Regions from separate parts of the Paenibacillus sp. FSL k6-2145 genome, predicted to be linked through region 2. Evidence: predicted binding sites of a transcription regulator. Region 2 holds the regulator's gene; the other holds the start of a gene.
The links. Region 2 encodes Rex, which represses fermentation and respiration genes when NADH is low (regulators of the CRP and FNR family bind a similar motif). Its sites were predicted from a motif close to TTGTGAAATATTTCACAA; they were not measured.
Positions count from the first base shown of each region.

Region 1: the regulator Rex is predicted to act here: its motif matches at 1,506-1,523, upstream of NZ043_RS07510 (cytochrome ubiquinol oxidase subunit I).

Region 1 is NZ_CP150267.1:1,710,167-1,713,594, forward strand. Features, by position in the region: gene NZ043_RS07510 (cytochrome ubiquinol oxidase subunit I) at 1-1,384, opposite strand, end outside; gene cydB (cytochrome d ubiquinol oxidase subunit II) at 1-24, opposite strand, end outside; gene NZ043_RS07515 (hypothetical protein) at 1,768-3,060, shown strand; gene NZ043_RS07520 (glycosyltransferase) at 3,057-3,428, shown strand, end outside.
Region 2 is NZ_CP150267.1:6,558,556-6,561,983, reverse strand. Features, by position in the region: gene dinG (ATP-dependent DNA helicase DinG) at 1-1,333, shown strand, start outside; gene NZ043_RS28955 (redox-sensing transcriptional repressor Rex) at 1,552-2,205, shown strand; gene NZ043_RS28950 (amidohydrolase) at 2,192-3,428, shown strand, end outside.

The sequences.
Region 1 (3,428 bases), 2.3 Mb from region 2:
CGCCGAACGGATCGGCCGATTCATCGTGATCTTCCGGCTTCTCGACCGCAAACGGTCCTGCTTTGATCTCACGTACGAACAGGTATACCATCACGATTCCGAGAACCGTATACGCAGCGGTAAAAGCAATGGTCGAGAACAGGATCATTCCTGCGGATACGTTCGGTGAGACCCCGGCTTCGGTGGTCATATAGCCAAATACCGTCCACGGCTGCCTGCCAACCTCGGTCATAATCCAACCTGATGTATTGGCGATAAACGGCAAGGATATGGCAAATACCATCAGACGCATAAACCACTTTCCAGCGACCTCCAGCTTCTTGCGCATAGCCAGAAACGTACCGTACAGCGCCAGCACAATCATCAAACCACCCGCTGCGATCATAATGCGGAAACTCCAGAACGTTGTCCGTACCGGCGGGATGTAATCCCCAGGTCCATATGTCTGCTGATACTCAGCATTCAGTTCCTTCATGCCTTTGACACTACCGGAGAACTTGCTGTAGGACAGGTAACTGAGTAATCCAGGGATTTTGATCTCACCCGTACTCTCCTGTTTATCCGGGTCAATAAAAGCGACCACCGTCCATGGCGCCGGATCTTCTGTCGTTGTCCATGTGCCCTCACTGGCTGCCATCTTCATCGGCTGTGTCTCCACCAGATATTGCGCCTGGAAGTGACCCGAGAATGCGACGCCGAATGAAGAAACAAGAGCGATAATGATCGCAATATTAAACGATTTGCGGAAGATCTCCACATCTTGCTTTTTCATCAATTTGTAGGCACTAATCCCGGTTACGACGAAAGCCCCTGTCATCAATGCCCCAAAAATCGTATGTGGGAATTCGACGAGAAGCTGACCATTCGTGATGAGTGCAAAGAAATCATTCATCTCGGCTCGGCCGTTATTAATCTCAAACCCGACCGGATGCTGCATAAACGAATTGGCTGCCAGAATCCACAGCGCGGACAGGAATGTGCCGACAAATACCAGCCAGATGCAGGCCAGATGCACTTTTTTGGACAAACGATCCCATCCGAATATCCACAAACCAATAAATGTAGACTCCATAAAAAACGCCAGTAGCGCTTCAATAGCCAGTGGCGCACCGAACACGTCCCCGACAAATCGGGAGTACTCGGACCAGTTCATACCGAACTGGAACTCTTGCAAAATACCTGTGACTACCCCGACGGCAAAGTTAATCAGGAACAGCTTGCCCCAGAACTTGGCCATCGTTTTGTAGATCTCCTTACCCTTAACAACGTACAACGTCTCCATGATTGCAACCAACAGTACAAGACCGATGGATAGCGGGACAAAAAAGAAATGGAAAATCGTTGTAAGTGCATATTGGATACGCGATAACATAATCGGATCCATACCGTTACCCCTTCTTTCTGTTCACTTCGCAGTATGCGTATTTGGCATTGAAGCTGCACCTTCGCTGTCTGTCCGCCAAATACGTTGATGAACGTATTGTGCCAGAATACCTATTTTATACATGTGAGAATTATCACAATCTTCGTCTCTAGAGCAAAAAAAAGTGATCCTGGTCACACAAAAGATAAAATTCAGCCTATTATCATAGCTTGCCAACTTCATCTATTCATGGAAGATACTCATGTTTGGGACGGAATGCCCATATGTTAGTCTCAGGCATATCATGCGAAGTACCGTGAGGGCTTTACATATGAAGTGAAAGCATGCAGTACATGCAGAGCGAATGACGCTCCATATTACAGTCAAGGTGAGGTGAACTATTCATGGAAAAACCTGCACCACTACCAGGTGAAGACACCGAAGCCAGCCAGGATAAGGCCAGTACAACACAGCCCCCTGTCCGATATGTTCTCTTCCCTCGCAAAGGGGGCTGGTCATCCTTTCCCTATCCCGATATTGCTGCACTGCTGTCAATCGAGGGAGAGGTATACTATGTCAGCAGCCTGACGCAAACAGAAGATGTACCTCCGGTCATTACCGTCATCTCCCTCCCTGAAGCCGAGCAGCTATTGCTGGAACCTCGCACCGTAGCCGTAGTCGCCCATCCCTACTGGCTAATGGCTACAGCCTCGCTGGAGCCGGAGCTATGTATCGCCCTGCTCCCTGAGCCTGCTGGGGAAGAATCATCTTCTCCCCTATGGGAGAGCAGTATTTCCAAACTGGTCGGCATCGCCGATCTGGTAGGCACATCCTCCGAGACACGTTATATGAAGCTGTTATTCCAAGGCGTACGTGTTATCTGGCTGGGCGGCGAAGACCCTGCACCTGCGGGTACGATGCAAAAGGATGATCTCGAAGTCCCTCTCCGGGACTACGAACTGTTCTTCCTGCATGCGCTGCGGCAGGTCTTGTCAGGCACTTCGGATAGCGTCAGCCTGCTTCAATGCAGTGTACGTGCCGACTTCTACCGACAGCTCCGAGCCAAAGCAGGCCCACATGAGACGATATCCTTTTTGCTGGCAGCCTATGAGTACTTGCTTGAAGATCGGCGGGCCGTCCATTCGCTGCAAGAGGCCTTCACCCAGGCGGTCATGAACGGTCGCAGTGATTGTGTGGTTTCCCATTATCGATTCCTGTCTGCCATTCATGCCCGGGCCGGACAGTTGGAGGACGCCCTGCGGGTGTACGGAATTAGTGCAGCAGATGAACAAGAACGGCATCATTATGAACAGTTATGTCGCTGGCTTGAGGCAGGAGAAGAACAACTTGTACGAGCGGAACTACTGCGTATGAACGATGATTACGGAAACGCCCTGCGTATCCTGGACGAACTTGGCGGAGAAACGGCGAGACATTGGAAATTCCGCATTTATCAGGAGACAGGACGTGTGGAAGAGGCACTGGCTCTGGTGCATGCAGTCGATATTCAGGATGATGCCAGTCGCCGGGATTATCAGCAATTATCCGGCAGTGCGCTGGCACTGCGAGGGGAACGACACGGGGCAGTCCGACATTTTCTCGAAACGGCACTGGAGGATGAAGATGCGCTCGCCCGGATTGTCGAACTGGAGTTGTTGGATCATGCTGTACAGCAATTGCTTGGGGAGGTGCCATGATGCTGGACCCGAAGAAGCGTAGACAACAGTTGAATGGGCCAATGGTGCACAGGGATATCCGAACCGAAACCACTTACACGCCAACCGAAACAGTCGATCGAACACATACAGACGCATTGGAAAATGGAGATCACACCCCGGATCATGCACAACCAACACAGGACATCCGAAGCCAAGTGCATCACTGGAATGATTCACAAGGTCAGGGAGAACAGGATGTTGCTGTATCACAAGAGGAAACAAGTGTATTCAAAGAGCCCTTCTCCATTCGTCGGGTTCGCAAAAGCAAAGGCAACAAGCTAACCGCCATGCTCCAGGTTCGCAATGAACGTGGCCGATACCTTGAAGAAGTATTGCATGATCTGAGT
Region 2 (3,428 bases):
TCGTTCCCAGTTATCCGGGCATGAAAATTCGGTTCAATGGGGCTCCATGGTGGATCAGATGTTCCCGCTGGCTGTTGAGGTCAAGGAACTGTGGGATCGTATGAGCGATGCCTTGTTCGGTTTGTTGCCTGAACGAAGTGATGCTTCACCGGGAGAGACGGGGCAATTTTCACTGCGTCTGAAAGCTTCTCAGAAACCTGCAAAATGGCAGGAGTTGCAGGATCTGGAGAACCAGATCTATGTGACTCTGGGCGATTTGGTTCGCAAAGGGGACAAATTGCTGCTTGAGGTGAAAGAGGATCAGGATGATTATCAATCGGATAGTCTGATCACGGACATTACAGGATTGCTGAAAGATCTGACCACATTGAAGGAGAATCTACGTTTCTTCATGCGTATGGATGATGCCAAAACGGTGTACTGGATGGAAGCCAGCGGTCAGTTCCGAAGTAAATCTCTTCAGCTGTATGCTGTACCTGTAGATGTCAGTGCACAACTTAAGGATTTATTTTTTGATAAAAAGAAAAGTGTTGTACTTACATCGGCTACGCTTTCGGTAGATAAGTCATTCCAGTTCATGATTGAACAACTTGGCTTGCAGGAAGCTTCCGAGAATAATCGGTTGTTAACTTCGATGCTGCCATCACCTTTCAACTATCGCGATCAGGCACTTCTGGTGATTCCGCGTGATTTCCCGAGTGTGAAGGGCAGTGTGGGTGATGCGCACTTTGTTAATATGCTGGTGCGATCACTCGCAGAGACGGCAATTGCCACGCGTGGACGCATGATGGTTCTGTTTACTTCATACAAGATGTTGCGACAGGTCTATGATCCGCTGAAGGAAGCACTGTCTGGTAACGACATCTCGTTGCTTGGGCAAGGCGTTGACAGTGGAAGCCGCTCCAAGCTGACTCGCAGGTTCCAAGATGCCAAAGCTACGGTACTTCTGGGTACAAGCAGCTTCTGGGAGGGTGTAGATATCCCGGGAGAGGCGCTAACCTGTCTCGCTATTGTGCGACTGCCTTTCCAGCCACCGAATCATCCGTTGGTGGAAGCCAAGAGTGAGCTGCTTCAGGAACAGAAGAAAAATCCGTTCATGAAACTGTCCGTGCCGCAAGCGGTCATTCGTTTCAAGCAGGGATTTGGCCGGTTGGTGCGTACAGCGAAGGACAGAGGAATTGTTATTGTTTATGATACACGGGTGATTGAAGCGTACTATGGTAAATTCTTTTTATATTCTTTACCTGGTCCCAAAATGGAACACATGCTCACGGAGCAGATGGTTCCACGAATTACCGAGTGGTTGGAAAAACCTGCTAATGAACAAAAATAATGGTTGTTTTGTTCGTTATATTATTGCATGACACTATCGTTTGGCGTTAAACTTTATTAGATATTTCCGTATCCGATTAAAGCAGTTGCACGTAAGAACTTATAACCTAAATTACAAGGAGCATTCTGTATAAAATGTCACGTTTATCTTTGAGTTTATACAGGATGCTCATCTTTTCATCTATTATTTTATCGTGGCCTTGGTAAGGGGGAGCAAGAATGAAATCGGATAAAATTTCGGAAGCGGTGGTACGCCGTCTGCCTGTATACTTGCGTTATTTGAACGAGTTGCATCAGCGTGAGGTGGCTACTGTTTCTTCTCAAGAGCTTGGACAGAGGCTGGATCTGAATCCGGCCCAAATTCGTAAAGACCTGGCTTACTTCGGTGATTTTGGTCGTAAAGGGATCGGGTATGATGTATCTTATTTGATTGAGAAAATTCGTCACATTCTCAAAATCGATCAGCAAATTAATGTAGCTCTGGTAGGCGCGGGTAATCTCGGTCAAGCCTTGTCCAACTACAACGCATATCTGAAAGACAACATGAAGATTGTTGCTGTATTTGATGCATATGGACCGAAAATTGGTAGCCAAATCAACAGTTTGACGGTAAAACCAATGAATGAATTGACGGAAGCGGTTAAAACGGAAAACATCCGCATCGGTATTATCACGGTTCCGGATACGGAAGCCCAAAATGTTGCGGATCAGCTTATTGAATCAGGAATTGAAGCGATCCTTAATTTTGCACCAACAATTCTAAAAACACCGCCGCATATCCGCATTCACCATGCTGACTTTACAACGGATCTGCTTAGTTTGGCCTATTACTTGGAGACTGGAAAGGACGACGAGGAAGATGACAACAAATAGATGGGTAATTCACAACGGCAAATTTGCCGTTAATGAAGGCGGCACAACATGGAACGTGGTTCAAGGATACATGGTTGTCGAGGATGACAAGATTGTGCATATTGGTGAGACATTGCCGGATGGAGACAAAAATTGTACCAAAGTGGATGGAAAAGGACTGTTCTTCCTGCCGGGTCTGATCAATACGCATGGTCATGCAGCAATGTCGTTGCTCAGAGGGCACGGAGACGATCTTGCGTTGCAAGTATGGTTGCAGGAAAAAATGTGGCCGATGGAAGCAAAAATGACTTCAGAAGATGTATATTGGGGAACTTCCCTGTCGGTGCTTGAAATGTTGAAAGGCGGAACTACAGCTTTCCTGGACATGTACGATCACATGGATCAAGTTGCCAAAGTTGTGGAGCAATCAGGCGTTAGAGCAGCACTGGCACGTGGTGTAATCGGGCTGTGCTCGGAAGAAGAGCAACTGCGGAAGCTGGAGGAGTCGGCAGCGTTTGCACGTGAGTGGAATGGACAGGCAGATGGTCGCATTACAACCGTAATCTCGCCACATGCACCATATACATGCCCTCCTGACTACATAGAGAAGCTTGTGCAGGTTGCGAACGACCTGAACCTTCCTCTCCATACACATATGTCTGAAACGCTTCGTGAAGTGGAGCAGAACGTGGCTGATTATGGACTGCGTCCTGTGGCACATCTGGAGAAACTGGGCTTTTTCTCCCGTCCATCCCTGGTTGCACATGCGGTGCATCTGAATGACGAAGAGATTGAAATTTTGGCCCGTCATGATGTGGCTGTATCCCATAACCCGGGAAGTAACCTGAAACTCGCTTCAGGTGTTGCGCGGGTTCCTGCGTTACTGAAAGCAGGAGTTACCGTGTCACTCGGAACAGACGGACCGGCAAGCAACAACAACCTGGATATGTTCGAGGAAATGAGACTGGCTGCATTGATCCACAAAGGTGTATCTGGTGACCCGACGGCAGTGCCAGCAGGCGAAGCGTTACTCCTCGGAACGTCATACGGTGCCAAATCCATCTTCTTGAACAATACCGGAGCACTCCAGGTTGGCATGAAGGCTGATTTTATCGCTTTGGACATTGAACAGGCACATTTCTATCCACATACAGACCTGATCTCGCATACCATCTACTCGGCTTCTGCCAAAGATGTAGAGCACGTATGGGTGGATGGAAAACAAGTGGTGAAACACGGCGAAT